Paraburkholderia bryophila: one gene and its partner. The protein of the gene in region 1 binds, or shares a complex with, the protein of each later gene. Links are inferred from orthologs where the notes say so. Each region holds a gene or a part of one and is shown on either strand. Other genes may lie near its edges.

Region 1 (15,282 bases):
TGCGCTTCGGCTGTGGCACTCGCATTCTCGGCGGTGCGTCGCACGCGACCCCATAGATCGAGTTCCCAGGAGGCATCGAATCCGTACTGATACAGATTGAATGGCGGCAGACCGCTCGATGTCGCGCCCTGCGTCGGTACGCCTCCTTGCCGGCCGCCGAGGCCATTCGTGCTGGTGCCCGGCGTCGAACTTCCCGTGCCGCCCAGCAGACCGATGACACCATCCGGGCTCTGGAATTCACGGGTATAGGAGGCGTTGCCGTCGAGTGTCGGGAATTCCGCCGCCCTGGATTGGCCGAGTTGCGCCCGGGACTCGGCCAGCCGCGCAGCGGCGACCTTGATATCCAGATTATTCTGGATCGCCTGCGTGACCAACTCCGTGAGCAGCGGATCGCCAAAGCTATTCCACCACGCGGGGTCGATCGGTTCGGCAACGGCGACGGAAGCCGCCGGGTTCGCTGCGGAAGGCCCGCTCCACTGATCCGGTGCTGCGATAGTGGGGTGCCTGAAGTCCGGCCCCATCGTGCAGCCGGACATGATCAGTGACACGCCGGCGCCAACCAGGCAGGCCAGCGGCAGCCATCGATAATCAGTGCGCATTGATCTGAGCTCCCTTGGGCAGCTTGGGTAACAGGATACAAACCGGGGCGAGCACCAGCGCAAAGCAGCCCAGCATGATGAAGACGTCGAGGTAACTCATGACGGACGCTTGCTGCTCGACGGTCGAGGCAATCGAACTGAGCGACGTGGTAAAGCCGTTGTAGGGCGTGATATGTTCGGCGAGCCGCGCATGGTGAAACTGTTCACGCCAGGCAAGCTGGGTGGTCACCAGCGAGACGCCGAAGCTTCCGCCGAGGTTGCGCATCATGTTGATCAACGCCGAAGCGTTATTGTTCTCTTTGGGCGGTATGCCGACGAATTGCACGGCGGACAGCGGAATGAAAAGGAACGGCAGCCAGATGACCTGGTACAGCCGCGACAGTGAAACGTCCCAGAAGCTGATGTTCAGGTTCAGCCCCGCCGCATTGAAGAGCGCGACGCCGGTACCCACGAGCGACATCATGACAAGCCATTTCGGCTGAAACACGCGCCCCGTGACAACGCCAGCGATGGGCATGAAAAACAGCGTGACCAGACCACCCAACCCGAGCGTCAACCCCGCGTTCGTTGCGTCATAGCCGAGCAGGGCCTGCGTGAATTGCGGCAGGAGTTGCGTCGTGCTGTTGATGATGAAACCAAACGCGAACATGACGCCGCAGCTAATCGCAAAGGCGCGCGATCTGAACAGCCGCAGATTCACAATCGGCTGACTCACCCTGAGCTCCCAGACAATCAGCGTGAGCAGCGACACGGCCGCGATGGCCGCGAACCAACAGATAAACTGCGAAGAAAAACCGTCTTCGCGCTCGAACTTGTCGAGCACGATCTGCAGGCACCCGAAGCCCACGGCAACCAGCACGAAGCCAAAATAATCGATGCGCAGTCCCTTCGTGAGCAGCGCCCGCCGCTCCTCCTTCACCAGCTTGCTGTCGCTCACGAACATGCCGGTGAGCACGAGGGAGACGATGCCGACCGGAAAGTTGATCAGGAACACCCAGTGCCACGAATAGTTTTCGGTGATCCAGCCGCCGAGCATCGGGCCGATGGCCGGCGCGGTGACGACGGTGAGGCCGTATAGCGCAAAGGCCAAAGGGCGTTTTTCTTCCGTAAACGTGTCGGCGAAAATACTCTGTTCAACCGGTGCCAGCCCGCCGCCGCCGAGCCCCTGAAATACCCGGAAGGCGATCATCATGGGCAAGGATGTCGCAAACCCGCAAGCTACCGAGCTGACCGTGAAAATGAACACGCAGATCATGTAGAAGCGCTTGCGTCCCACCACATTCGCCAGCCATCCGCTGATCGGCAAAATGATCGCATTGCTCACCAGATAGCTGGTCGTGATGTAGGTGCTCTGGTCCTGGCTCGCGCCGAGGCCACCCGCGATATGTCTGAGCGCGACGTTCGCAATGGTCGTGTCGAGCACTTCCATGAACGTGGCGATGGAGACGATCACGGCAATCAGCCAGGGGTTGTACGATCCGGCCGCCGACCTGGGAAGCGACGCATGCGTGACGGCCATGGTCATTGCACCGTGACGCGTGGGTCGACCGATAATCCCGGCGCTAGCGGTAGCTTGCGCCAGTCGTCGCCGTCGAAAACGATTTTCACGGGCAGGCGCTGAACCACTTTGACGTAATTGCCCGTGGCATTTTCAGCGGGCAGGCTGCTGAACACCGAGCCGGTGCCGCGCTGCAGGCTCTCGACGTGCGCGTGCAGCACCGTGTCCGGGTAGGCGTCGACGGTGACGTCGACCGGCTGCCCAACCTTCATATGGATAAGCTGCGTTTCCTTGAAATTGGCTGTTACCCACATGTCGTTAGGGACCACCGCGACCAGCGCCTGGCCGGGCGTTACATAGTTGCCCAGATTCACGGTTCTTTTCGTGATCTTGCCCGCCTGGGGCGCAAGCACCTCCGTATAGCTCAACTGCAATCTGGCGTTGTCGACATCGGCGTGGATCTGGCGCACGGACGCTTGTGCCGCATCGATTTTGGTCTGTTGCGAAACGATTTGCGCCTGGGCCGCAGTGACTGCCTGCCTGGCGCTGTCGAGCTTGGCTTGCGAACTCTTGGCGCTCGCCTGGCTCTGATCGAGTTGCTGGCGCGTGATCGCCGCGGGATCCGAACCGAGGTAGCGCGCCAGGTCCTGCTTCGCCTGCACGAGATCGGCCTCGGACACGCGCACTTGCGCTTCCTGCTGCGCGAGATTGGCGATCTGTACGGTGAGATCGGCGCGTGCCTGCGCGACCTGCGCGACGGCGTTCGCTTCCTGAGCTTCCGACTGTTCGAGCTTGACCTGATAGTCTCGCGGGTCGATTCGCAGGATGGGCTGACCCTTGTCGACGTGCTGGTTATCGGCGACCAGCAATTCGATCACGCGCCCGCTGATCTGGGACGCAATCTGGCTCTGGTTGCTGTCGATAAACGCGTCGTCCGTGCTTTCATAATGCCTGCTGTGCAGCCAGTACGATAGGCCTGCAACGACGACCACGGTCAGTACCGTTGCGCCGATCAGCAGGTTCAGGCGCTTGCGCCTTGGGCTGGCTGGCGCCTGGTTAGCCTCCGCGCGTTCGGGATCTTGCTGCACCCCGGACGGCGTTTCTTGGTCACTCTCACTGCCGGCCATCGGTTTCTCCAGAAATTGGGCGGATAAGCCGGATACTACAATGGAACGGTACGGTACCGTTCTATTTAAAATATTGTGATAATCTGAAAATAATTTTCCCCACGGGCAGCACGATGAAACGTAGTTCCAACGATAGCGATAGCGGCCAGGTAGCTTGCCCATCCAGCACGCGCCCATCTCTACGAAAAGGGCGCCCGTCCGCGTCGATGGCGGGCGAGGTCGAAGAGCGGATTCTCGATGCCGCGACTTCGATGTTTCTCGAGTATGGTTTTGCCGGGGCATCGTTGGAGCGGATTGCCGAGAAGGCGTCCGCCAGCAAGGCCACGGTTTACAGCCGCTACGCGGGGAAGGAAGCGCTTTTCGCCGACGTGGTGAGACGAAGCGTGGAACGCAGCATGCGGATCATCCAGGAGTCACCCCAATTCGATTCGTTGCTGGAACGGCTAACGTATGCCACCCGGGCGCTGGTGACGCGTCTGTTGAGTGACGAGGTGATTGGACTGATCAGAATGGTCGTGGCGGATGCGCCGAGATTCCCATTGCTTGCTCAGTTGGCGCACGAACGAGGCCGCTTGCGCTCGATCGAAGCGGTCACGGCCGTGATTACGGAGCATTCGGGGCAGCCCCGCGACGCGCGAACCCGGGCGGCAGTCAAGCGCAATGCGCGGATTCTGGCAACTCAGATGCTGGATGCCATCGTGGCGCCGCTCATGATGCGGGCCATGCTAGGACAGGATCTGGAAGCCTTGCGTGGAGAGATCCGCTCCCACATCAATCAGACGCTAGCCATCTTCGTGGCGGCGAACGCGCTCGAGCCGTTTCTTTGAGGCTTCAAGTCGACGGGGCTGCGTTGAAACAGATGGACGCAACGGTAGTGCCGCAGCAGGATCTGGAAGTCATGTTCATGCTGCTCGTCAACGGCATCGGCAAAACCGTCTCGACTAGCCCTGTGCCGAGCCCGTTTTCGTCGCCAACCTTAACCGCGCCTGCGGAATCCAGGTCCCCCTGCCAGCCGCGAGCGATGTAGCCAGCTCCAGCAGGGGCACGATTCGCCGTTGTTTTTTCTGGCCATGGTTCTGCGCGATGTCGGCAATCCTGTGATGGAGAAACGGATTCATGAAGCGGTCGCGCACCTCGTCCAGATACGCAAGCGCATCCTCCCGCTTTCCCTGCGCCTCGAACACCGGTATCACCTCGTCCATCCAGACCGCCTCGAGTTCATTGCGTAGCGCGGGGTCCTGCATGGCGTGGTAGACCGTCTCGTCTTGCGGCCGGGCATCGAGCAGCCAGCGTTCGGCGAGGAACGTGTGTCCGAGGTTCAGCAAAAATAGTTTGAGTTGCTCGACATGCTTCAGATCGTCGGTCAGCACGATCGACGCATGGGCGCAGGGCACCTGCAAGCGTGGTTGCCTCTCGATGGCCGAACTGTTCGACGAGCGGCATAGCCCGATCTCAGCGCGCCTTAGCAGACACGCGGAGACGAGCCAGACCTGGGCGGCGGCGCTGGTGGAGCACGAGGCGATTTATCGCGCGCTCGAAGACCGTGATCCGCTAGCCGCCCAGTCGGCGATTCGCAGCCATCTCAAGGCGTCGGGCACGCGCTGGATCGAGGGCGGCTGAGGCGGCGCGGACGCGACGTCGAAGATTTCCTCGCCCCGAGCGTGAGCGAGGAGCGTGATCTATTTCGAGGTTTACCCTTAGCCGAATGCCGATCTCCCGGTTTACACGAGCGTTTTTGCTGGAGATGCCCCCGGGTGCGACTGGCGTGCGCGGCTCCACGGCGCAGCCGTTCAGAGGCTAAGTCACTGTTTGTCAAAGTGAATTTGTGACGTCGCGGTCCCGGACGCCCGTCGCGGGTCCGAACTTGAGTGAGCAAGGTTCAAACTTAAGTGAAGCTCGACATCCCATCCCTTCTTGAATTTGTCACCACCCGTCCATATAATTAGCACTCGCTGCACGAGAGTGCTAACAACATCGCCGGTTGGCTCCGCCAGCCGGGTTTTCTCAGCGTTCTTCAGTCTCAATCAAGAGAGGAGTATGTATGAACCTTCGTCCTTTGCATGATCGCGTGATCGTCAAACGTCTGGATCAAGAAACCAAGACTGCGTCGGGCATCGTGATCCCCGAAGCCGCAGCAGAAAAGCCGGATCAAGGCGAAATTCTGGCAGTCGGCCCGGGCAAGCGTGACGACAAGGGCGCACAAATCGCGCTCGACGTGAAGGTCGGCGACCGCGTCCTGTTCGGCAAGTACGCAGGCCAGACCGTCAAGGTCGACGGCAACGAACTGCTCGTGATGCGCGAAGAAGACATCATGGCCGTGGTGCAGAAGTAAGCGCTGGTCGCTACTTTTCCCGGTCATAAGTCATATCCCAAAGAATTCAAGGAGTTAGAAGATGGCAGCTAAAGACGTCGTATTCGGTGATTCCGCCCGTGCCAAGATGGTTGAAGGCGTGAACATCCTCGCGAACGCTGTGAAGGTCACGCTGGGTCCGAAGGGCCGCAATGTGGTCCTGGAACGCAGCTTCGGCGGCCCGACGGTCACGAAAGATGGTGTCTCGGTCGCGAAAGAGATCGAACTGAAAGACAAGCTCCAGAACATGGGCGCGCAAATGGTCAAGGAAGTGGCTTCCAAGACCAGCGACAACGCAGGTGACGGCACCACGACCGCAACGGTTCTGGCTCAGTCGATCGTCCGCGAAGGCATGAAGTACGTTGCATCGGGCATGAACCCGATGGACCTGAAGCGCGGTATCGACAAGGCTGTCACGGCTGCAATCGAAGAACTGCGCAAGATCAGCAAGCCGTGCACGACGAACAAAGAAATCGCGCAAGTCGGTTCGATTTCGGCTAACAGCGACTCGTCGATCGGCGATCGTATCGCTGAAGCAATGGACAAGGTCGGCAAGGAAGGCGTGATCACGGTTGAAGACGGCAAGTCGCTGCAAGACGAGCTGGACGTTGTCGAAGGTATGCAGTTCGACCGCGGCTATCTGTCGCCGTACTTCATCAACAACCCGGACAAGCAAGTCGCCGTTCTGGACAACCCGTTCGTGCTGCTGCACGACAAGAAGGTCTCGAACATTCGTGACCTGCTGCCGGTACTGGAACAAGTCGCCAAGGCTGGCCGTCCGCTGCTGATCATCGCAGAAGACGTCGAAGGCGAAGCACTGGCAACGCTGGTGGTCAACAACATCCGCGGCATCCTGAAGACGGTTGCTGTGAAGGCACCGGGCTTCGGCGATCGCCGTAAGGCCATGCTGGAAGACATCGCGATCCTGACCGGCGGTCAAGTTATCGCTGAAGAAACCGGCCTGACGCTCGAAAAGGCAACGCTGGCTGAACTGGGTCAGGCGAAGCGCATCGAAGTGGGTAAGGAAAACACCACGATCATCGACGGCGCTGGCGAAGGTGCAACGATCGAAGCGCGCGTGAAGCAGGTTCGCACGCAAATCGAAGAAGCAACGTCGGACTACGACCGTGAAAAGCTGCAAGAACGCGTTGCCAAGCTGGCAGGCGGCGTTGCAGTGATCAAGGTTGGCGCTGCGACCGAAATCGAAATGAAGGAAAAGAAGGCACGTGTCGAAGACGCACTGCACGCAACGCGCGCAGCTGTGGAAGAAGGCATCGTGGCTGGTGGCGGCGTCGCGCTGATCCGCGCACGTACGGCTATCGCCGGTCTGAAGGGCGCTAACGCCGATCAGGACGCAGGTATCAAGATCGTGCTGCGCGCGATGGAAGAACCGCTGCGTCAGATCGTCACGAACGGTGGCGAAGAAGCCAGCGTCGTGGTGGCAGCAGTGGCAGCCGGTACGGGCAACTACGGCTACAACGCAGCAACCGGCGAGTACGTCGACCTGGTTGACGCAGGTGTCGTGGACCCGACGAAGGTCACGCGCACGGCTCTGCAAAACGCAGCATCGGTGGCAGGTCTCCTGCTGACGACCGACGCAGCTGTTTGCGAACTGCCGAAGGAAGATGCTCCGATGGGCGGCGGTATGCCCGGCGGCATGGGCGGTATGGGCATGGACATGTAATTTCGATTGGGCCTCGTCAGAGGCTCGGTTGGAAACACATGGGGAGGCACGCTGCGAGGCGAGCTTCCCAAAAGCAAAAACCCGCAGAAATGCGGGTTTTTGCTTTTGGGGCGAGGGTGTTGAATGTCAGCGCGATTCGTGCGGAAAAAGAAGAAGCCCGCACGAATGTGGGCTTCTTCTAGTGATTGCACAGTGCGCTACCGTGGCTGACGCATCTCGACAGCGATAAACGCCAGCGCCTCACGCCAGCGTTCAATGCCGTGCTTCACCCGGCGTTGCACCTTTGCCGGCGGTCGGCGGCGTTTCATCGTCGCTGCTGCGCGCCCAGAAGAAACGATCCGGCAGATACGCGCCCATGCCCGGCCGGAACGCATTGCGCACCGCCTGATACAGATACTCCTGCGCCTCGCGCACCGCCTCGGCGGGGTCTTGCCCGTTGGCCAGCAACGCGGCGATTGCCGCGCCCAGCGTGTCCGTCAAACCCATGATCCGATGGCTGCCGCGGTCCCACGTGTCCTGGCGCAACTGGCCGTCTTCGCTGAACAGCGTATTCACGTGCCGGTGCGTGCCGGTTTCCGTCGACAGAATGTATTCGCAGCCTTGCGACAGCAGATGCGAGATCGCCGCGTCCAAGGTTGGCGCTTCAGCGTCGCCGTCGGGCTGGGCCAGCGCGAGCAGCGTGGTGGCGTCCGCAACCAGCAGCGTGGTTTGCGGCGCGAGCAGGTCGGCGATCGCTTCGCGCAGTTCGTCGGCGGCGAGCACGTGCTCGTCGTCGAGCGTGAAGTCGGGGGCGAGAATCAGCGGAATGTCGTCGTAGTCGGCAACCACTTCGGCAATCGCGCTCACCACTTCCGCACGCGTGCAGGCGCCGACCTTGAATGCCGCGATCGGCATGTCTTCCAGCAGCATCCGCGCTTGAGTCGCGACGACTTCAGGGTCGAGTCCGGTGACTTCGTCGCAACTGGCCGAGTCGCGCACGGTGTAGCCCGTGAGCACGGAGACGCCATGGCAGCCCATGCTGGCAAGGGTCATCAGGTCGGCCTGCAGGCCGGAGCCGCCGGTGGGATCGGAGAGGCCGAAGGTGAGGACGATCGGAGGTGTGTCGCTGGGCATGAAAATTTGCAAAAAGGAGCTAAATTTGGGCGCGGACCGTGCGCTATTGGCTCAATTATGCGGCCTAAACCGTCGCGGGGGCGTTTTTTCGCACGCCCGCGTGCGTGGTCGTGTGTAAGCGCCAGCACCGGTGCGGCAAGCCGCCGCTACAGCCTTCTTGAGCCGACGCAAACGGCATAAGCAAAGGCTGCCGCGCGCTACGCTTGCGCGCTTCTGATTGCTAGGCATTGGGGCGGCAACACGGTACCATCATGGCTCCCGTTTCCACGGACTCTACTGCGCGACACAAGAATGGAATATCAAAGCTGGATGTGCCTGATTTGCGGCTGGATTTACGACGAAGAAGCCGGCTTGCCGGACGAAGGCATTGCGCCGGGCACCCGCTGGGCGGACGTTCCCATTAACTGGACTTGCCCGGAATGTGGCGCGCGCAAGGAAGACTTCGAGATGGTCCAGATCTGAGGTTGCGATCCGGCGGCGCGCAAGGTCATCGAGCGCGCCGTGGGTGTCCTGCCGCAGCGGTAATCTGTCATTGTCCTGTCACCGGTTCGCGCGCTAGCCGAGCAGTCAGCGTGCGGCGCGAAGCGGCGGCCCGTCAGCTTCCTGTCGCCCGCTCATGACTTCACGACCCGCCGCACCCGTTTCCTTCGACGCCTTGCCGAATCCACGCGGTGGCGCGGTCCGTCCCGCTGAGCTTGCGCTGGCCGAAGCACTGCTGGCGTTCGAACAACATACCGAGAGCACGTCGGCGCTGCTGCGTGCGTCGCACGCGTTGCGCGCGGCCGGTTGGCTGAGCGCGCAGCGTTTCGCTGACGCCCTCGTGCGGCTGTCGCCGCTCTCGGAAGACGATCCGTCCGGCGCCGATAATGCGCGTGCGGTGTTCGGCGCGGCATTGCGTGATTTCCGCGCGGCGCTCGAACGCCACAATCTGCGCGAACTGTCCTGCTCACCAGCACTCTTCAATCACTATCGCGCGGTGTGCGCGCATTTGTCCGAGCACACGCCCGGTTCCACCGTCGTCTTCGAAGATCTTGCGCTGACCGCGCGTCCGGTGCCGCCGGTGTCGATGCACGCACAGTCCGCCGATCAACTGGCCCATTTGCGGGCGCGTTATGAACGCGCGCTGCTGCCGGTGCTGCGCGCGCAGCCCGACACGGGCAGCGCGGCCGCGCGGGCACTCACCAACGCGGCGCTCGACGAACTGGACGCCGTGCTCACCGAACTCGCCGGTCCTGACCCCTACGATTTCTGGCGGCTCGCCAAGGCTTGCGCGAAAGCGTTGCGGGTCGGCGGCCGGGCAACCGGCGAAGTCGATGCGCGGCGTTTCTACGCCCGCTGCAATCTCGCGCTGGCCGATCATGCACGCGGTATCCTGCGCGCGCCGCGCTCGCTGGTGCGGGCCACGCTGGCGTTACTGTGGCGTGACTACGCCCTGTTCGGCGCCGCCGCCGAAGACGCCGATCAGGTCGAAGTGCTGCACGACTACGGCTTGACCGTCGACTGGCACGTCGCGGGCACCCAGGCATCGGAAATGCTGTGGGAGGCGGGCGCCGTGCAGGCGCAATCGCTCAACGCGGCGCGCGGCATGCTGACGCGCGAGCTGGGCGTGCTGGCGGTCAACTCGCACGCGTACGAAGATTTCCTGCAGACCGCGGATGCGTCGATCGCCGCATTGACCGAGCATGCCCGCGCGGCCGACCAGCCCGAGAAAGCCGATCCGAGCGAAGCGCTGCAAGCCGGCGACGCCGCTTACCGCCTCGGCGCCGCGGCGTGCGCGCTGGGCCTCGGTCATGTGACGCTGCTGGCCGATGCGTTGGGGCTCGCGTGGCGGCGTCGCGCGCACGCCGCAGTCGCGACGCCTGCGGTGCGCGCGCACGTGATCGTCGGTGCGCCGGCGGCGAGTACGTTGGAGCAAAGCGCCGAAGCGTTGCGTGCGACGCTGCACAAGGTGGCTGCGGGTGTTGCGCCAGCCAGTGGTGGCGTTGCGCTGGCCGGCCTTGCCGCGTTGACGCGCGCGATCGAGCAGGGCGGCGAATAAGATTTGCCCATAGCAATAGCGCGGCCCGCGAGCACATAAACACGTTCGTGCGAAACGCCGCGCACCCTACGCCATGGCACACGCGCGCGTGCGTGATAGAGTGCAACCTGATTCGCCGTCGATGGCTCGCGGCACACATCGCAGTCCCACGCTCAAAGCCCGCCATCCTGCATCGTCTTTGCTAAAATCCGAACTATGTCCAAGAGTACCGATCGCATCAATCTGACCAACCAGTTCCTGATCGCCATGCCGAACATGGCCGATCCGACGTTTTCAGGAACGGTGGTCTACCTTTGCGATCACAGTGAGCGCGGCGCGCTCGGCCTCGTGATCAACCGGCCGACCGATATCGACCTGCAAGCGCTCTTCAGTCGCATCGATCTCAAACTCGAGATCGAACCTCTCCTCCATGTACCCGTGTATTTCGGCGGCCCGGTGCAAACCGAGCGCGGCTTCGTGCTGCACGACCCAAAAGAGGGCGATCCGTATACGTCGTCCATGTCGGTGCCGGGCGGCCTCGAAATGACCACGTCGAAAGACGTGCTCGAAGCGGTCGCGAGCGGCACGGGTCCGGAACGTTTCCTGCTCACGCTCGGCCACGCCGGCTGGGCTGCGGGCCAGCTCGAAGAAGAGATCTCGAAGAACGGCTGGCTAACGGTCGAGGCCGACCCCAAAATCATTTTCGACGTACCCGCCGAAGAACGTCTCGAAGCGGCGCTCGCGCTGCTCGGCATCAATCTGTCGATGCTGTCGGGCGAAGCGGGTCACGCATGAGCCTGGCGGCCGGACGTGAGGCGACGCTGCTTGCGTTCGACTACGGTGAAAAACGCATCGGCGTGGCGGTCGGCAATTCGCTGACGCGTAGCGCGCGGCCGCTCGTGATCGTGCAGAACCGCAGTCGCGAATATCGCTTCGAAGCGGTCGGCAAGCTGATCGCCGAGTGGAAACCGGACGCGCTGGTCGTCGGCTTGCCGATGCACCCGGACGGCACGCCGCACGAAATGACCCAACTCGCGAAGCGCTTCGGCAATCAACTGAACGGCCGCTTCAATCTGCCCGTCACGTGGATCGACGAACGCTATTCGTCGGTCGAGGCGAAGGCGGAAATTCGCGCCGGCAACGGCCGCGCCGACATGCTCGACGCCGAAGCCGCCAGCATCATCCTCCAGCAATATCTAGACGGACTGTCCGACGATCATGAGTTCCATTGACGCCGAAGCGCTTTATCGCGCGTTGCTCGACCAGATTCGCGCGGTGTACGGCGACCAGCTTGGCGCGGGTCAGGACGGCGCCGAAGGCGCGGTGCTGGCCGGCATTCATAGCGGCGGCGCGTGGCTTGCCGAACGGCTCGCGCGCGATCTGAACCTGGCGAGCTTCGGCGTGGTGAACGTCGCGCTGCATCGCGACGACTACGCGAAGAAAGGCCTGCATTCGCAGGCGAGCCCGACCTCGCTGCCGTTCTCCGTCGACGGCCGCCGGATCGTGCTGGTCGACGACGTGCTGTACACCGGCCGCACGATTCGCGCGGCGTTGAACGAGCTGTACGACTATGGTCGGCCGGCATCGGTCGAACTGGCGGTGCTCGCCGATCGCGGCGGACGCGAGTTGCCGGTTGCGGCGCGTTTCGTCGGCGGCGTGGTGGAGGTGCCGGCGGATGCAACGCTCGTGCTGGCTCGCGACGCCAGTGGCGGCGCGAACGCTGAAGCAGGCAGCCCACGTTTCACGTTCCACACCGAAGCACGCGTCGATTGAACGGGGCGCCGCGATAGGGCGCCAACGCGCGTCGCACGCATCGCAATGGGCGCGACGCATCGAGCCATTCCACGCCCTCGCAACACAGGTTTCCAAGCCGGCACCGCAGCAGCCTCGGCCGCCGCAGCCGCAGCGCACGCGAAGCAACCCGGCGTGGCATCGTCACACGCAGTCCGCATCGACATCGATCACGTTGAAGCCCGTATTTGAAGCAGGTACACCATGAACACCGCCCCCCAGGCCCCCAAGGATTCCGCCGACAGCGCCACCGAGCGCTTCCGTTATGGCTTCCTGAAGGGCAACCCGCAGCTCACGAAAAACGGCGAGCTCAAACATCTGTTGTCGATCGAGGGTTTGCCGAAGGCGATCGTCAATCACATTCTCGATACCGCCGACCAATTCGTCAGCGTCACCGATCGTGAAGTGAAGAAGGTGCCGCTGTTGCGCGGCAAGTCGGTGTTCAACCTGTTCTTCGAGAACTCGACCCGTACCCGCACCACCTTCGAAATCGCCGCCACGCGGCTCTCGGCGGACGTGCTGAATCTGAACATCAACGCGTCGTCCACCAGCAAGGGCGAGTCGCTGCTCGACACGATCAACAACCTGTCGGCGATGCATGCGGATATGTTCGTCGTGCGTCATGCGTCGAGCGGCGCGCCGTACCTGATCGCCCAGCATTGCGCGCCGCACGTGCACGTGATCAATGCCGGCGACGGCCGTCACGCACACCCGACCCAGGGTCTGCTCGACATGTACACGATCCGCCACTACAAGAAAGATTTCACCAAGCTGCGCGTGGCGATTGTCGGCGACATTCTGCATTCGCGGGTCGCGCGCTCGGATATTCACGCGCTGACCACGCTCGGCGTGCCGGAAGTGCGCGCGATCGGTCCGCGCACGCTGCTGCCGGGCGGTCTCGAACAGATGGGCGTGCGGGTGTTCCACAACCTCGACGAAGGCCTGAAAGACGTCGACGTGATCATCATGCTGCGCCTGCAAAACGAGCGGATGAGCGGCGCGCTGCTGCCGTCGGCGCAGGAGTACTTCAAGAGCTGGGGGCTCACGCCGGAGCGCCTCGCGCTCGCCGCGCCCGACGCGATCGTGATGCACCCGGGGCCGATGAACCGTGGCGTGGAAATCGATTCGCAGGTGGCCGACGGTCCGCAATCGGTGATTCTGAACCAGGTGACGTTCGGTATCGCGGTGCGGATGGCGGTGATGGGCATCGTCGCGGGTAATCACGATTAAAAAAGGCAGCGCATGAAGATTCATATTCAAGGCGGCACGCTGATCGATCCGGTAGCGGGCACCGAACAGCAGCAGGACGTTTTTATTGCAGCGGGCAAGATCGTCGCGATCGGTCACGCACCGGCCGATTTTCACGCAGCGAAAACGATCGACGCGAAGGGCTTGCATATCGCGCCGGGTCTGGTCGACCTGTCCGCGCGTCTGCGCGAGCCGGGCTTCGAACACAAAGCGACGCTCGAATCCGAAATGGCCGCAGCGCTCGCCGGCGGCGTGACGAGCCTCGTGTGTCCGCCGGACACCGATCCGACGCTCGACGAACCCGGCCTCGTCGAGATGCTCAAGTTCCGCGCGCGCAATCTGAACCAGGCGCATGTGTATCCGCTCGGCGCGTTGACGGTCGGCCTCAAAGGCCAGGTCATCACCGAGATGGTCGAGTTGACCGAAGCGGGCTGCATTGGTTTTTCGCAGGCCGATGTGCCGGTGGTCGACACCCAGGTGCTGATGCGCGCGCTGCAATACGCGAGGACCTACGGCTACACCGTGTGGCTGCGTCCGGTGGATGCGTATCTCGGCAAGGGCGGCGTGGCCGCCAGCGGCGCGCTGGCATCGCGAATGGGTTTGTCGGGCGTGCCGGTGTCGGCTGAAACCATCGCGCTGCATACGATCTTCGAACTGGTGCGCGTGACTGGCGCGCGGGTGCATCTGTCGCATGTGTCGTCGGCGGCGGGCATCGAACTGATGCGCGCGGCCAAGGCCGAAGGCCTGCCGGTGTCGTGCGACGTCACCGTCAATCACGTGCATCTGATCGATCTCGACATCGGCTATTTCGACGCGCAGTTCCGTCTCGATCCGCCGCTGCGTCAGCAGCGCGATCGCGAAGCGATTCGCGCGGGCCTGGTCGACGGCACCATCGACGCGATCTGCTCCGATCACACGCCGGTCGACGACGACGAAAAGCTGCTGCCGTTCGCCGAAGCCACGCCGGGGGCAACCGGCCTGGAGCTGTTCCTGTCGCTGACGGTGAAATGGGCCGACGAAGCCGGTGTGCCGCTTGCCAAGGCACTGAACCGCATCACCACAGCGCCCGCCGACGTGCTGGAATTGCAGGACGCCGGCCGCCTCGTCGTGGGTGGCGTGGCCGACCTGTGCGTGTTCGATCGTCACGCGTACTGGCGCGTCGAGCCGCGTGCGTTGAAGAGCCAGGGGCACAACACGCCGTTCCTCGGCTACGAACTGCCGGCGCGCGTGCGCGCGACGGTCGTGGCCGGTCACGTCGCGTTCGAACAGCGCTAATATCCGCGGCATCGCCCAGTTACGGAAAGCTCCGACATGAAGCTCGCGTTACGCAAGGCCCGTCTCGTCGCGCATCTGCTGCACGGCATGTGGACCGTGGCGACACGTTTCCCCAAAGCCGACGCTGCTACGCGCGAGGCGCTGAATCGCCAGTGGTCGCTGAAAATGCTGCGTTTGTGCGGCATGAAGCTCGTCGTGCATAACGACGCAGCAAGGCTCGACCGCGGCGCGCTGGTGGTTGCCAATCACATCTCGTGGATCGACATCTACGTGATCAATGCGTGGCGGCCGACGCCGTTTGTTTCGAAGGCGGAAATCCGGCAATGGCCGGTGGTCGGCTGGCTCGCGCAGCAGCTCGGCACCGTGTTCATTCAGCGCGAGAAGCGCAGCGATGCGAAGCGGATCATGCATGAACTGGCCGAGCGTCTGAGCGCGGGCGAACTGATGTGCGTGTTTCCCGAAGGCACGACGTCGAACGGACTCGCGCTGCTGCCGTTCCACGCGAATATGTTTCAGGCGGCCGTGTCGGCCGCGGCGCCGGTGCAGCCGCTGTGCATCATGTACGAGGACGCGCAGGGCC
Region 2 (15,244 bases), 680 kb from region 1 along the record:
ACGCGAGCAGCGCGATCGACTCGGTGACGTGCGCGGCTTCGGACGGCGCTGCGCCGGACGCGCTTTCTTCAGGCGCGGCAGTCGTCGCATTCGCGGACGGCACCAGCCACTGCGCCGCTTCGAAGCCGGTGTTCGCGCCGCAATACGGCGTGGTCAGGCTATTGGCGAAAATCCGCACTTCTTCACCGACGTGGCGCGCGAAGTCGGCTTGTGCATAAGGCTCGGCCACGTCCCACACGCGCAGCGCGGCTTGCGGCACGTCGAAGATATCGCGCAAACCGGTGGCGATCGTGCGCGGCAACGCGTACGGATCGCGCTCGGCCATCACGCGAATGGTCCAGCGGTTGAATTTCGACGCGATGCTGTCGTTCTCGTGGCCGTAGCGCAGCAGTTCGGCGAGGCGGCGTTCGAGATGCTTGTTCTTGTCGCGCAGCATTTCCATCTGCCGTTCCTGCAGCGACACCGCGGCTTTGCCGTGCGGGTTCGCGAGCCGGATGGTCGCGAGTGTCTCCGCGTGGTCGGCGAAGAATTCGGGGTTGGCGAGCAGGTATTCGGCGACTTCGCGATCGTTCATGGTTTCGGCTAAAGGACTACGGGGCGACGCCTTGGGGCGGCGCTTCGGTCAATGGATTCAGGCAGCTAACTAATCGGCCAGCTCAATCTCGCCTTCGAAGACGGTCGCCGCAGGGCCGGCCATCAGCAACGGCTCGTCGGCTTTCGCACTGTCCCACGTGATGGTCAGCTTGCCGCCATGCGTATGCACAAGCACCGGCGCTTCGAGCAAACCGCGCCGGATTCCGGCCGCGACCGCCGCGCACGCGCCCGTGCCGCACGCCAGCGTTTCGCCGGCGCCGCGCTCGAACACACGCAGCTTGATCTCGCTACGGCCGACGATCTGCATGAAGCCCGCGTTCACGCGCTGCGGAAAGCGCGCGTGACGCTCGATCACCGGGCCTTCGACCAGCACCGGAAACGCTTCGACGTCGTCGACCACCTGGACCGCGTGCGGATTGCCCATGGACACGACTGAAATCCAGCGCGTCGTGCCGTTTACGTCGAGCGGCCACAGCGTGTCCGCGCCTTCGCGACGGCCTTCGAGGCCCTTGGTGGCGAACGGCACGCGCTCCGGGTCGAACACCGGCGCGCCCATGTCGACCAGCACCTCGCCGTTTTCCTGCATGGTCAGCGTGAGAGTGCCGTTCTGTACCTGCACACGCACCGTGCGCTGGTCGGTCAGACCCGTGTCGTGAACGAACTTCACGAAACAGCGCGAGCCGTTGCCGCAATGTTCGACTTCACCGCCGTCGCAATTGAAGATGCGATATCTGAAGTCGACGCCTGCGATGGTGGGCTTTTCCACCAGCAACAACTGGTCGGCGCCGACGCCGAAATGCCGGTCCGCGAGCGCGCGCACCTGCGCCGGCGTCAGGTTGACCGGTTGGGTGTAGCCGTCGAGCACGACGAAGTCGTTGCCCGCGCCGTGCATTTTGGTGAATTTCAGTTTCATCACGCTATTGTAAGTGACGCGCCCGCGCCTGCGTTCAATACACGCTGGGTTCGCCCGGCGGCCGGGTTTTGAAGCGCTTGTGCACCCAGTAGTACTGCTCGGGCATCAGCGGAATCTGCTCTTCCAGGAAGGCGTTCATGCGACGGGCGTCCGCTTCGTCGTCGCCGGTGGGGTAGTTCTCCCACGGCTTGAATACCTTCAGCCGGTAACCCTTGTAGTTCGGCAGCACCTCGCCGATGAACGGTACGACCTGTGCATGCCCGACTTCCGCCAGTCGGCCCACCGCGGTGAGCGTGCAGGTGGGTACGCCAAAGAACGGCACGAAGGTGGAGTTGCGCATGCCGTAGTCCATGTCGGCGCCCAGCATCACCGGCTTGCGGTCGCGCAGCCAGCGCAGCACGATGCGAGCGCTGTCGGCGCGGCTCGCCATGTCGGAGCCGAAGCGGCCGCGAGCCGCTTTCGCCACGTCGTCGAGCACCTTGTTGGACATCGGCTGGTAGAGCGCGCCGCACTGCCGGTGCAGCGAGTAGTTGATGAACACGGAGCCGGCCTCGATGCCGACGAAATGCGCGCCAAGCAACAGCGTGGGCGGCATGTCCGGATCCAGCAGGTCGACCTCGCTGTCCACCTGAATGAGTTTCTTCAACTTCTCCGCCGAGCCGAACCACTGGACGCTGCGCTCCACGTAGCTGCGGATCGCGTGGCGGAAGTGTTTCTGCGCGATCTCTTCGCGGTGCTCCGCGCTCCACTCCGGGAAACACAGGCTCAGGTTGATGTGGACGACGCGCTTGCGATTGCTGGGAATCTGATAAAGCAGCCAGCCAAGTCCGTCGCCCAGTCGTGCCACGAAACCGTAAGGCAGTAGTGCCAGAAATTTGAGCAGGCCGATCGCCAGATGGCCGCCAAGCAGACTCAGCATGCCGTCCCTCCGTTCAGGGCGTCGCGCGACGGTTTACTCAAGAAATTCTGGATCGGGTCGAAATGCAACACGGGTGGACACTCTGTGACAAACAAAGGAAGTCGCTATAATAAGTGCTTCGCCGAGTTAATAGACAACTTGCGGGGCGAAGCTGGCGGGTGCGATCCACGTGATAGGCCCCAGCCAGTAAGGTATTCCGCTAAAGCGTCGCCGCTTCAAGGCTCCCGAAGCTGGCTACGTGAAACTCAACCGTAACCACACAACTGGAGTCTGCAACGTGGCAAACGACTATCTCTTCACTTCCGAATCCGTCTCCGAAGGCCATCCCGACAAAGTCGCGGATCAGATTTCGGACGCGATCCTCGACGCCATCCTGACCGAAGACAAGTACTCGCGCGTCGCAGCGGAAACGCTGTGCAACACGGGTCTGGTCGTGCTGGCGGGTGAAATCACCACCACCGCGAACGTCGATTACATCCAGGTCGCGCGTAATACGATCAAGCGCATCGGCTACGACAACACCGAATACGGTATCGACTACCGCGGCTGCGCGGTGCTCGTCGCTTACGACAAGCAATCGCCGGACATCGCCCAAGGCGTGGACCGCGCGCACGACAACAACCTCGATCAAGGCGCCGGCGACCAGGGCCTGATGTTCGGTTACGCGTGCGAAGAAACGCCGGAACTGATGCCGCTGCCGATCCACCTGTCGCACCGTCTGGTGGAACGTCAGGCGAATCTGCGCCGCGACGGCCGTCTGCCGTGGCTGCGTCCGGATGCGAAGTCACAGGTCACCGTGCGCTACGTCGACGGCAAGCCGCATTCGATCGACACCGTGGTGCTGTCCACGCAACATTCGCCGGATATCGAGCTGGCCACGCTGCGCGAAGCCGTGATCGAAGAAGTCATCAAGCCGACGCTGCCGGCCGAGCTGATCAAGGGCGACATCAAGTTCCTCGTGAACCCGACCGGCCGGTTCGTGATTGGCGGTCCGCAAGGCGATTGCGGCCTGACGGGCCGCAAGATCATCGTCGATACGTACGGCGGCGCTGCACCGCACGGCGGCGGCGCGTTCTCGGGCAAGGATCCGTCGAAGGTCGATCGTTCGGCGGCTTACGCCGGCCGTTATGTCGCGAAGAACATCGTGGCCGCCGGCCTCGCGTCGCGCTGCCTGATTCAGGTGTCGTACGCGATCGGCGTCGCCCAGCCGACTTCGGTGATGGTCAACACGTTCGGCACGGGCCGCGTGTCGGATGCGACGATCACGCGTCTCGTGCAGGAGCATTTCGACCTGCGTCCGAAGGGCATCATCCAGATGCTCGACCTGCTGCGCCCGATCTACGAGAAGAGCGCGGCTTACGGTCACTTCGGCCGCGAAGAGCCGGAATTCACGTGGGAATCCACGGACAAGGCTTTGACGCTCGCCGAAGCTGCCGGTACGGAACCGGTCGCCGCGCTGGCTGAATAAGCGCGAGCTGTTCGCTTAAGAAAAACCCCGCCGGGTGTGAGCCTGGCGGGGTTTTTTATTGCTTGTGCGCGGGTTGGGGCGAACTGCTTTGCTTGCGCGTTTAACGGCTCGCAAACGCGAACGCGAACCAGCCGGTGCTGCCGTTCGTCGACATGCGGCGCGGACGGCGGCTCGTGTTTTGCGGCGCGGCAACCGGCGCGAGTTGCGGGGCGGCGAGGCGCAGCGGCGTCGGCTTACGCAGCAGCGTGCGCAGCGAAAAACGTCGCGAACTGCCTTGCAGACGCAGGGCGGAGAAGAACGTGTGGAACCAGGTGCGAATGCCGTCGACCGCCTTGGCATCGCGCCATTGTTCACCCATCGCGCGGGTGCGCGTGGCATGGTGGCGCAGCGCGCGCACGACGTGGCGGCGCGCCGGACGCGCCGCTTTCAGCGCGGCGCGGGTAAGGCGGGTATTCAGAAGAGTATGCATGGCTTCACAAGTGGGCAACGCGACGCGTGTCGGAAGGTGCGTCAGTCAGAGCAGCAAATGTGCCAATGACAATGTCGCAAGGAACGGCGCGAATGCCCGGGATTTGATCGGAAAAGGCACGGAGGCCGGTGATATTGGCCTTAGCGGCCAGTATGCGGCGCGCTAGTGCGGGAATGGCGTTAAACATGTATGCAGGCTACACGTGATTCATGACGTCAGAAAGTCGGTTTTTACCCTGCGAATCGGGGTTTTTACGGAGTGAAGCAATGGTGCGCGTCGACGGGGTCGCGCCCGTTGCGACCGATTATCGTGCGTGTTTGCCCATTTGGCGTGCGGGCATTTTGCCGCGTCGCGGGTGACGCGGTGCGCACCTAGGATTCGCTACGAGAAATCGCAGATTCTTAATCCATTCGTATTGAATGATTAATCCTCAGGCATTTTTGGATTGATTCTGGAATACCCGATCGTGGTTCATTACGTCTGTGAAGTAATTCGATTTCACTCTAACCTCGTGGCAAACGGGCCATTCGATTTTCGAACGGACAGTGGGCGAATGCGGATGAGGGAGACACGGTTCTATGTGGTCAGGTCACCTCACTCGTCGACAAATTTGCGCTACGTCCTTCCGCACGGCGAAACTGCGCACCGTCCGATCGCGCCCGCTTTACAATCGAGGGATCAGCTAGTCGACGGTAACGGAACACCATGTCACTTCATTCGAAGAAAGAGCAGATTCAGACGTTGCGGGAGCAGGGTTTTGTCGTGGTGCCCGGATTGGTGTCGCCCGAGCGTTGCGATGAGTTGAAGCAGATTGCACAGCGCCAGTTGCACGAAGCCGCGGCGCCAATCGAGTTCGAAGCCGATCTGAAATACCCCGGCGCGCCGGATTCCAGGCATGCGCCGGGCGGCCAGACGGTGCGGCGCTTGCTGGACGCGTATGGCCGCGCGCCGGCCTTTGCGCAATGGGCGACCGCGCCGGAAATTCGCGGCTGGATGGAGTTGTATTTCGGTGAAGAACCGCGCCTGTCGCGGGCGCATCACAACTGCGTGATGACCAAGCATCCGGCGTACGGCAGCTTGACCGGCTGGCATCGCGACGTGCGCTACTGGTCGTTCGAGCGCGACGATCTGGTGTCGGTGTGGGTGGCGCTCGGCTCCGAAACGGTCGACAACGGCGCGCTGTGGCTGGTGCCGAAGTCGCACAACGCATCGTTCACCTCTGAACGCTTCGACGAGGCCAAGTTTTTCCGCTCCGATCTGCCGGACAACGAGGCATGGATTCGCACCGCGGTATCGCCCGAACTCAAGGCCGGCGACGTGGTGTTCTTCCACTGCAATACGCTGCATTCGGCGGGCAAGAACCTCAGCGACCAGGTGAAGTTTTCACTGGTGTACACCTATCACGGCGCGAGCAATGTGCCGTTGCCGGGCAGCCGGTCGGCGGCCAAGCCCGAGGTGGCGTTCTGAACTTACCGCTTGCGCCCCGACAACGCGACGCCGGTCAGCCCGGCGATCGTGGCCGCCACGCCGGCGACGATCAGCATGATCGCCTTATTCGTCGGCGAACCCGTGAAGACACGCGAGACCTCGCTGCTCACCGAGTTGAACGCCTGTCCGCCGAAATACAGCAGCACGATACCGCCGACAATCAGCGCGATTGAAATCGCCTTCACCATCTACTTCTCCCATCAGTTCGGTCCGCGCAAAGTGTAGGGGACGTGCAAGCAATCGTCCATCCCGCATACTGGGCCTCTGCACGGTTCACGTCGATTGGCTACCATAGCGGACCAGCCGTCTATAACAACACGTCGACAACACGTCGAACGACACATCGCGAAGTACGCCTCCCGCAGCATGCGATTGCCTCACGCCCGCACTGGTTGGGCAACCTCAACTTCAAGGACACAAGCAATGGCTTACGAAGCAGCTTCAGAACGCTATTCGGACATGCAGTACCGCGTCTGCGGCAAGTCGGGTCTCAAACTGCCGGCGCTGTCGATCGGCCTGTGGCACAACTTCGGCGATACCACGCCGATCTCCACGCAGCGCGACATTCTGCGCACGGCCTTCGACCTCGGCATCACGCACTTCGACCTCGCGAACAATTACGGGCCGCCGTACGGCAGCGCCGAAACCAACTTCGGCCGTCTGTTCAAGGACGACTTCAAGCCGTATCGCGACGAGCTGCTGATTTCGTCGAAGGCCGGTTGGGACATGTGGCCGGGCCCGTACGGCCAGGGCGGCGGCTCGCGCAAGTACGTGCTCGCGAGTCTCGACCAGAGCCTGCAGCGCATGGGTCTGGACTACGTCGACATTTTCTATTCGCATCGTTTCGATGCCGATACGCCGCTCGAAGAAACCGCCGGCGCGTTGGCCACTGCCGTGCAGCAAGGCAAGGCGCTGTACATCGGGATTTCGTCGTACTCGGCCAGCAAGACGCTTGAAATGGCGAAGCTGCTCGCCGAATACAAAGTGCCGCTGCTGATCCATCAGCCCGCATACAACATGCTCAACCGCTGGATCGAGCACGAGTTGCTGGATACGCTGGAGCAGGTCGGCGCGGGGTCGATCGCGTTCACGCCGCTCGCGCAAGGTCTGCTGACCGGCAAGTATCTGAACGGCGTGCCGCAAGACGCACGCGTCAATAAGCCGGGCGGCGGTTCGTTGAAGCAGGAGCATTTGAGCGAGCAGAACATCGAGCACGTGCGCAAGCTCAACGACATCGCGCAGCGTCGCGGCCAGAGCCTCGCGCAAATGGCGCTCGCCTGGGCGTTGCGCGACCCGCGCGTGACCTCGGTGCTGATCGGCGCGAGCCGTGCGGAGCAGGTGCGTGAAAACGTGGGCGCGTTGAAGAACCTCGCGTTCTCGAAAGACGAGCTCGCGGAGATCGACCGCTACGCGACCGAAGGCGGCATCAACCTGTGGGAAAAACCGTCGACGGATCAGGCGATCTGATCCCCGGCGCGTTCATGCCGTTGTCGTTGCCGCAGCAGTAGCAACAGAAAAAGCCGCCCGTGAGGCGGCTTTTTTTCGCCGGTTTCGCTAGACCAGCGCCGGCAGACCTTCGACCAGCACGACCGCGAAGACCACGCCGATCAGTGCGCCGAGCACGCGTAGCACGTTGTGCCGAAACTCCGTCTTGCAGGGCAGCGCGCCGACAAACAGAGCGCCGGCTAGTGCCATCGGAATCACCAGGATGAAATCGCCGATCGTGAAGTAGGTCGTCATAGTCGTCTCCGTAACCTGATACTGGCGTAGGCAGCGGCGCCATGTTGGCGTCATGCAACTGCCCGGCTCGATTCGAGTATAGGAGACGGTTCGACCGTCATCGCTTCGCTTTGCGGCGCTGCAGCGGCTATTCGCAAGCCGCTGAACCCGGCGCGCCAAGGCTTGCCGCGATTGGCGCGGCGCAGCAAATGGGACGAAAACAGTGAAGCGTTTGCTTACACTGGCCTTTCCTTTTGCGGTTTTTCGATGCAGAGCGGATCGAAGCGTCAGCCGTCAGACCGTGGCGCGTTCGCGTTCATGTCCACGCAAGCGAAGTGCCGCCAGCATGCCGATCACGAGCAGCACACCGACGAGTCCCGCGACACCGTTCCATCCATAGTCGGCCCAGATGTGGCCGCCATAAGAGCCGACCACGCTCGAGCCGATGTAATACGCGAGCAGATACAGCGCAGCGGCTTGGCCCTTGGCCTCTTTCGCGAGGCGTCCGACCCAGCCGCTTGCCACCGAGTGTCCGGCGAAGAAACCGAACGTTACGCAGGCAATGCCGAGCGCGATCGCCGCGAGCGGGTGCAACAGCGTGAGGGCGAGACCGAGCGCCATCAACAGCAGGCTCGCCATGAGCACGCGTGCGCGGCCGAAGGTATCGGCCATGCGTCCCGACCACGGCGACGCGACCACGCCCGTCAGATAGACGATGAAGATCGCACCGATCTCCGTCTGGTTCAACTGGTAAGGCGGCGCGAGCAACCGGTAGCCGATGTAGTTGTACAGCGTCACGAAACTGCCCATCAGCACGAAGCCGAGCAGAAACAGCAATGGCAAACCAGGCCGCGTGAACTGCTTCAGTAAGGCATTGCGGTGATGGCCGAAACCGAGTCCACGCCGCGGCACGAAATGACGCGACGGCGGCAGCAGCGCGCGAAAGGCGAGCATCGACAGAATGCCGAGCACGCCGATCGTGCCGATCGCCACCCGCCATGAAAACAGATCCGCCACGACGCCCGTAATCACGCGCCCCGCCATGCCGCCGATCGCCGTGCCGCCGACGTAGAGGCCCATCGCGAGACCGAGCCCGTCGGGATGGACTTCCTCGGCGAGGTACGCCATCGCGACGGCCGGCACGCCGCCGAGCGCGAGCCCTTCAAGCGCGCGCAATACCAGCAACTGATGCCACTGCGGCGCGATCGACACGCCGATCGTCAGTAGCGCCGACACGGTGAGCGACATCGTCATCAGCTTGTGACGGCTCCAGCCTTCCGATACGAATCCGGCGATGAAGATGGCGAGCGCGAGCGCCGCCGTGGTCACCGACAGCGACAGGCTGCTTTGCGCGGGCGTCACGTTGAACGCGGCTGAAAAGGAGGGCAGCAGAGGCTGCACGCAGTACATCAGCGAGAACGTGGCGTAGCCGGCGAACAGCAGCGCGATGCTGGCGCGCCAGTAGGCTCGCGTGCCGCGTTCGAGGTAGGAGAGACTGGCGATGTCGGGCGTGTCGGACGTGGACGCGCTCGACGAGGCGGGCGAGGCGGACGATGCAGACGAAGGGGGAACAGCCGAAGTAGCAGTCCGGTGGGATTCCGGCGACGCGGTCACGAAACAATCTCCTTGGCGAGCGCGGGTGAGTCGAAGGTGTTAAGAATACGCTGAAAAGGCCGTGTGGATCGGCGAGCCGGGCACTACCCGTGCGCCGCCGCCTCGCTCGCCGCCGTTGCCGGATGCACGATCTGTTCGTCGGTGGGCAGCGCGGACGCATCCCAGCCGCCGCCCAATGCCTTGATCAACGCGACGCTCGCGGCCATCCGGCGGCGCGCGATCGACACCGCGTTGCGCTCGTTGGTCAGCGCGGTGGTCTGCGCGACGACGACATCGAGATAGGTGATCGCGCCGTTCTTGTAGCGGTTCGAGATGACCGCCAGCGAACGCTGCGCGGCGGCGACGGCGTCGTCCTGCGCGGCGGCTTCCTGTTCGAGCACGCGCAACGCGGCCAGGTTGTCCTCGACTTCGCCGAATGCGCTCAGCACCGTCTGCCGATATTGCGCGACGCTTTCGTCGTAGTGCGCGCGGGCCTGTTCCTTCACCGCCGCGCGTCCGCCGAAGTCGAGCAGCGTGCCGGCCAGCGCCGGTCCGAGCGACCACAGCCGGCTCGGCGTCACCAGCCATTGGCTGTAGTTGGTCGCTTCGAGGCCGCCCGTTACCGACAGAATCAGGCTGGGGAAAAACGCCGCCGTCGCCACGCCGATCTGCGCGTTCATGTCGGCGATATGGCGTTCGGCCGCCGCGATGTCGGGGCGTCGTTCGAGCAATGCCGACGGCACGCCCGCAGCGGCCACGACCGGCACCGCGACGAGCGGCGCCACCGGCAGTGAAAACGTCGAAGGCGGCTGGCCGGTCAGAATCGCGATCGCATGTTCAAGTTGTGCGCGCTGCACGCCAATGTCGAGTGCTTGCGCCTGGGTGGTCTTCAGTTGCGTTTGCGCCTGCGCGACGTCGGCGTCGGTGGCGATGCCGCCGGCGTAGCGGTGCTGCGTCAGATCGAGCGCTTCCGTGTAGGCCTTGATCGTGTCGTCGAGAAGCTGGCGTTCCTGATCGAGCCCGCGCAATTCGAAGTAATCGGTCGCGAGTTCGGCTTGCATGGACAGCAGCGCGGCGTCGACGTCGGCGGCACTCGCCTGCGCTTCGGCCTTCGCGCCTTCGACGCTGCGCGACACGCGGCCCCACAAGTCCGGCTCCCACGATGCATCGGCTTGCACGAGGTAGTCGTTCAGCGTGAGGCCGGCGGTCGACTTGTGCAGCACGTTGCTCGAACCCCGTGCGCGCGAATAGTCGCCGTTCGCGCTGACCACCGGGAAGTAAGTCGAGCGATATTGCGCGACTGTTGCGCGGGCGGCGCGAAAACGCGCTTCGGCGGCCTGCACGGTCTGGTTCGCGGTGGCGACCTGCTGTTCGAGAGCGTCGAGCGATGGATCGGCGTAGACGTTCCACCAGGCGCCGCGCGTGAGCGTGTCGGCGGGTTGCGCGGGCATCCAGCCGGTGCCTTCGAGTTCCTTGTAGGTGGCGGCGGTCGCCGCCGGTGGTTTGACGTAGTCGGGGCCGACGGTGCAGGCGGCGAGCAGACAGACTGAAGCGAGCGCCAACGCCGACGTGCGCAAGGTGATGCGCGTGAGCTGAGGCGCGCGATCGCTGACGCGCTTGAGTTGCGGCGCGCGAACGCGGCGCGAGGGGGGCGTTGGCGCGTTCATGACGATGCGCTCGCGGATGGACTCGCGACAGAGTGAGCGGCAAAGTGAGCAGCCGGTGTGTTTGCAGCCGCGCCGGGCGCACCGGACGCGCCGGCCGAACCTTCACCGTTCGCCGCTGCACCCGAAGCACCCGAAGCCCCCTCTCGCGGCACGATCCGCACCGGCGCCCCATCGACGATCGAATCCTGCGGGTTCAGAATCACCTGCTCGTTGCCCTGCAAACCCGACGCGACCGCCACACGCGTACCGAAGTCCGTGCCCAGCGACACCGTGATCAGCTTCACCTTGTGCTGCGCGTCCACGGTCGCGACCTTCACGCCGTCCGGCCGGAACAGAAACGCATTGCCCGGCAGCGTGAACGGCGCCGCGCCCGTGCCCAACGCGAAATGCACCTGCGCATATGCGCCGGGCAGCAAATCGCCGTTGCGATTGTCGACGTCCACTTCGACCAGCATGGTGCGCTGTTGTGGATCCACCGCGCCCGCCGTGCGCGCCACCGTCCCGGGATAGTGTTTCGACGGCGTCTCGGTCAGCGTCAGAAACGCCGTTTGTTGTGCGCGCACCTGTTGTGCGTAGGCCTGCGGCACGTTCACATACACCCGCAAGCGGTCGGCCTGCGCGACGTGGAACAGTTCCTTTGCCGGTCCGCCCGAGCTGCCCGCGTCGATCAGCGCGCCGACATCCACGTTGCGCGCCGTGACGATGCCGTCGAACGGCGCGTAGACCTTCTGGAACGATTGCGTCTTTTCCAGACGCGCAACATTGAAGCGCGCCGCGTCGAGCGTACCTTTCTTCGCCAGCATGTCGCCGACTTTCTCGTCGGTTTCCTGCTTCGACACCGACTTGCTTTTCAGCATGTCGGTCCAGCGGTCGGCGGTGCTTTTCGCGAGCGCGTAGTTGGCGTCGGCATTCGCGAGATCGGCGCGCGCGGCGCGCAGTTGATCGTCCACTTCCGGCGTATCGATTTCGGCGAGCAGTTGGCCGTTTTTCACGTGCGCGCCGATGTCCGCGTACCACTTCTTCAGATAGCCGTTGGTGCGCGCGTAGATCGGCGTGTCGAGAAAGGCCTGCACGTTGCCCGGCAGCACGAGATCGAGCCCTGCCGTCGATTTTTGCGGTCGCACGACTTCCACGCTCGTCTGGCTCGCGTGTTCGGCATCGCGTTCGAGCGCGGCGTGCGCGTCGTGGCGTGACCAGATGCCTTGCGCGGCGAGAGCGATCACCACCACGGCCACGGCCACAACGATCAATCGCGTGCGTTTACTTTTCGCCGGTTCGTGCGAGGTGCCGGAACCATCCGGACGGTGTGCTTCCATCAAACTTCCCCTGTGAAGATGCGTGGGCAGTCAGCGCTGCCTCTTGTGATGCTCGCCATTGCGTTCGCCGCCACGATGCGCGTCATGGCTTCTGCACCACATGCTCCGCCGCGCGCAAACGCCGCGCCGCGAGTCGACGATAGATCATCGAGAACACCACCGGAACGAAAATTAGCGTGGCCAACGTGCCGATCGTCAAGCCGCCGATCACCGCGCGCCCGAGCGGCGCATTCTGCTCGCCGCCTTCGCCGAGACCGATCGCCATCGGCACCATGCCGATCACCATCGCGAGCGCCGTCATCAGCACCGGACGGAAACGCGTGAAGCCCGCTTCGATCGCGGCGCGCGTCGCGTCGCCGTGTTCGAGCAGGCGTTCACGCGCGAAGCTGATCACCAGAATCGAGTTCGCGGTCGCGATGCCGATACACATGATTGCGCCGGTGAGCGCCGGAATCGACAGCGTGGTGTGCGTGAGAAACAGCATCCAGACGATGCCCGCGAGCGCACCCGGCAGCGCCGTGATGATGATGAACGGATCGAGCCACGACTGGAAATTCACCACGATCAGCAGATACACCAGCAGGATCGCGAACACGAGACCGGCGAACAGACCCGAGAACGAATCGTTCATGGTCTGCACCTGGCCGCGCACTTCGACGCTCGACGTCTTGGGCAACTCGGCCTTGGCGTCGTCGATGATCTTGCGGATATCGTCGGACACGCCGCCGAGATCGCGGCCGTCAGCGGTGCCGTAAATGTCGATGGTGGTCTGCGCGTTGTAGTGGTTCAGCGTCGCGTTGCCGGCCTCGCGCGTCATGGTGGCGAGCGAGCCGAGAATATTGCTGCGGCCGTTCGCGTTCAGCGGAATGTTGGCGAGCGATTGCAGCGAATCGATCGTGTATTGCGGTGCTTCCGTGATCACGTTGTAGCTGACGCCATTGCGCGGATTGAGCCAGAACGTCGGCGTGGTTTGCTGGCTGCCGGACAGCGTGATCAGCAGGTTGCTCGCGATATCGCGTTGCGTGAAACCAGCTTGCTGCGCGCGCGTGCGGTCCACGTCGATGAAAATGCGCGGCAAGTCGGCGGGTTGCTGGATGCGCGCGTCGGCAAGCCCGGGCACTTTGCGCAGACGGTTCAGCAGGCTGGCCGCGAACACGCGATTGCCCGCTACGTCACGCCCCACGATCTGAATATCGATCGGCGACGGCATGCCGAAGTTGAGCGTCTGACTGACGATATCCGCCGGCAGAAACGCGAACTGCACGCCGGGGAATTCGTCGGTAAGCGTGCGCCGCAGCGTGCGCACGTAGTCGGCGCTCGGGTGATGATCGGGATTGAGCGTGATCAGCACGTCGGCGTCCGAGGTGCCGATCGTGCCGGTGTTGCTGTACGACAGGTTGATACCCGACACCGGCAGGCCGATGTTGTCGATGATCGAATGCAGCTCTTCTTTCGGAATCAACTGGCGTATGCGCGTATCGACGCGATCGGTGACCACGGCGGTTTCCTCGACCCGCATGCCCGTTTTCGCGCGCAGATGCAGCGCGATGGTGCCCGCATCGACGGCGGGGAAGAAGTCGCGGCCGAGGAACGGCATCAGGAACATCGACACGCCGCAGCACACCAGAAACAGCGTGACGAACAGACCTGGCCGCGCGACGCGCGCTTCGAGAAACACGCGATAACGTTCGCGCAAACGCTCGAAGCCGCCTTCGAACGCGTAGTGCACGCGCATGAACGGATTGCGCGTTTGCGCCGGCGCGTGATGCGCATCCGCCGCCTTATGGTGATGCCGCAGCAGATATTTCGCGAGCGTCGGCACGAGCGTTCGCGAAAAGAAATACGAGGCCAGCATCGCGAACACCACCGCTTCGGCGAGCGGAATGAACAGGTAGTGCGCGACGCCCGTCAGCAGAAACATCGGCACGAACACAATGCAGATCGACAGCGTCGACACCAGCGTCGGAATCGCGATCTGATGCGCGCCGTCGAGAATCGCCTGCTCGAGCGTCTTGCCCTGCTCCAGTTGATGGCTGATGTTTTCGATCGCGACCGTGGCATCGTCCACCAGAATCCCGACCGCGAGCGCAAGGCCGCCGAGCGTCATGATGTTGATGGTTTCGCCGAGCATGGAGAGTGCGATGATCGACGTGATCATCGACAGCGGAATCGACACGGCGATGATCAGCGTCGCGCGCCAGTTGCCGAGGAACAGCAGAATCATCAAACCGGTGAGGCAGGCGGCGATCACCGCCTCGCGCAGCACGCCCTGCACCGACGCCCGCACGAACAGCGATTGATCGGCCACGGGATCGATATTCAGCGACGCGGGCACGAGATTGCGCAGCGTCGGCATCATTCTCTTGATACGGTCGACGATTTCGAGCGTGGACGTATTGCCGCTTTTGTTGATGGTCAGCAAGGCGGCGCGCTGGCCGTTCACGCGCACGATATTGGTCTGCGGCTGGAAACCGTCGCGTACATGCGCGACGTCGCGGATATAAACGGTGCCGTTGGCGGTGGACTTGATCGGAATATTGTTGAGCCCGGCGAGCGAATCGGGGCTGCCGTTCATTTCCACCGAGTACTCGGTCGAGCCGATTTTCGCGGTGCCCGAGGGCAGGATCAGGTTCTGCGCGGTGACTGCGTTGACTACGTCAATCGGCGACAGATTTCGTTCCTGCAATTTGCGCGAGTCGATATCGACCATGATCTGCCGCTGCTTGCCGCCGTACGGCAACGGCGCCGACGCGCCCGGCACCGTGGCGAGCTGCGTCTTCAGGAAGTTGTTGCCGAAGTCGAATAGCTCCTGTTCGGTGAGCGAGTCGGACGACAGGGCGAGCCGCAGGATCGGCACCGTCGACGCGTTATAACGCAGGATGAACGGCGGCGTGATGCCGGGCGGCAGCGAACGCAATTGCGTCTGTGACAGCGCGGTGACTTCGGCGAGCGCTTCATCGATATTCGCGTGCGGCTGGAAAAAGATCTTGATGACCGCAATGCCGTTCAGCGAGGTCGATTCCGTGTGCTCGATATCGTTGACCGCCACCGACAAGCCGCGCTCGTAGTTGAGCACGATGCGCTTTTCCATCTCGTCC

What was found.
Region 2: the proteins of groL (region 1) and metK are in contact, whole or in part, in a cryo-EM structure (PDB 8P4O), measured with the Escherichia coli proteins. The link is inferred for Paraburkholderia bryophila from one-to-one orthologs.

The regions. Positions count from the first base shown.
Region 1 is NZ_JACCAS010000001.1:2,013,227-2,028,508, reverse strand. What follows is about bases 5,095-7,937. They hold groL (chaperonin GroEL), read left to right. Parts: upstream 5,095-5,617; coding sequence 5,618-7,258; downstream 7,259-7,937. Other genes in these bases: GGD40_RS09010 (hydroxymethylpyrimidine/phosphomethylpyrimidine kinase), read right to left, coding at 7,511-7,937; groES (co-chaperone GroES), read left to right, coding at 5,266-5,556. In the rest of the region: GGD40_RS09045 (efflux transporter outer membrane subunit), read right to left, coding at 1-599; GGD40_RS09040 (DHA2 family efflux MFS transporter permease subunit), read right to left, coding at 589-2,028; GGD40_RS36880 (hypothetical protein), read left to right, coding at 2,012-2,134; GGD40_RS09035 (HlyD family secretion protein), read right to left, coding at 2,121-3,386; GGD40_RS09030 (TetR/AcrR family transcriptional regulator), read left to right, coding at 3,431-4,051; GGD40_RS09025 (hypothetical protein), read right to left, coding at 4,166-4,594; GGD40_RS36660 (FCD domain-containing protein), read left to right, coding at 4,641-4,844; more of GGD40_RS09010, read right to left, coding at 7,938-8,371; GGD40_RS09005 (rubredoxin), read left to right, coding at 8,663-8,833; GGD40_RS09000 (hypothetical protein), read left to right, coding at 8,988-10,409; GGD40_RS08995 (YqgE/AlgH family protein), read left to right, coding at 10,605-11,183; Holliday junction resolvase RuvX, read left to right, coding at 11,180-11,620; bifunctional pyr operon transcriptional regulator/uracil phosphoribosyltransferase PyrR, read left to right, coding at 11,607-12,161; GGD40_RS08980 (aspartate carbamoyltransferase catalytic subunit), read left to right, coding at 12,384-13,409; GGD40_RS08975 (dihydroorotase), read left to right, coding at 13,422-14,702; GGD40_RS08970 (lysophospholipid acyltransferase family protein), read left to right, coding at 14,739-15,282.
Region 2 is NZ_JACCAS010000001.1:2,692,944-2,708,187, reverse strand. What follows is about bases 1,994-4,798. They hold metK (methionine adenosyltransferase), read left to right. Parts: upstream 1,994-2,703; coding sequence 2,704-3,894; downstream 3,895-4,798. Other genes in these bases: GGD40_RS12000 (hypothetical protein), read right to left, coding at 3,995-4,363; GGD40_RS12010 (lipid A biosynthesis lauroyl acyltransferase), read right to left, coding at 1,994-2,426. Outside these bases: GGD40_RS12020 (DUF484 family protein), read right to left, coding at 1-574; dapF (diaminopimelate epimerase), read right to left, coding at 644-1,507; more of GGD40_RS12010, read right to left, coding at 1,542-1,993; GGD40_RS11995 (phytanoyl-CoA dioxygenase family protein), read left to right, coding at 5,069-5,830; GGD40_RS11990 (DUF3185 family protein), read right to left, coding at 5,833-6,039; mgrA (L-glyceraldehyde 3-phosphate reductase), read left to right, coding at 6,275-7,318; GGD40_RS11980 (hypothetical protein), read right to left, coding at 7,406-7,591; GGD40_RS11975 (MFS transporter), read right to left, coding at 7,865-9,073; GGD40_RS11970 (efflux transporter outer membrane subunit), read right to left, coding at 9,268-10,830; GGD40_RS11965 (efflux RND transporter periplasmic adaptor subunit), read right to left, coding at 10,827-12,146; GGD40_RS11960 (efflux RND transporter permease subunit), read right to left, coding at 12,229-15,244. UniProt on the Escherichia coli protein: Catalyzes the formation of S-adenosylmethionine (AdoMet) from methionine and ATP.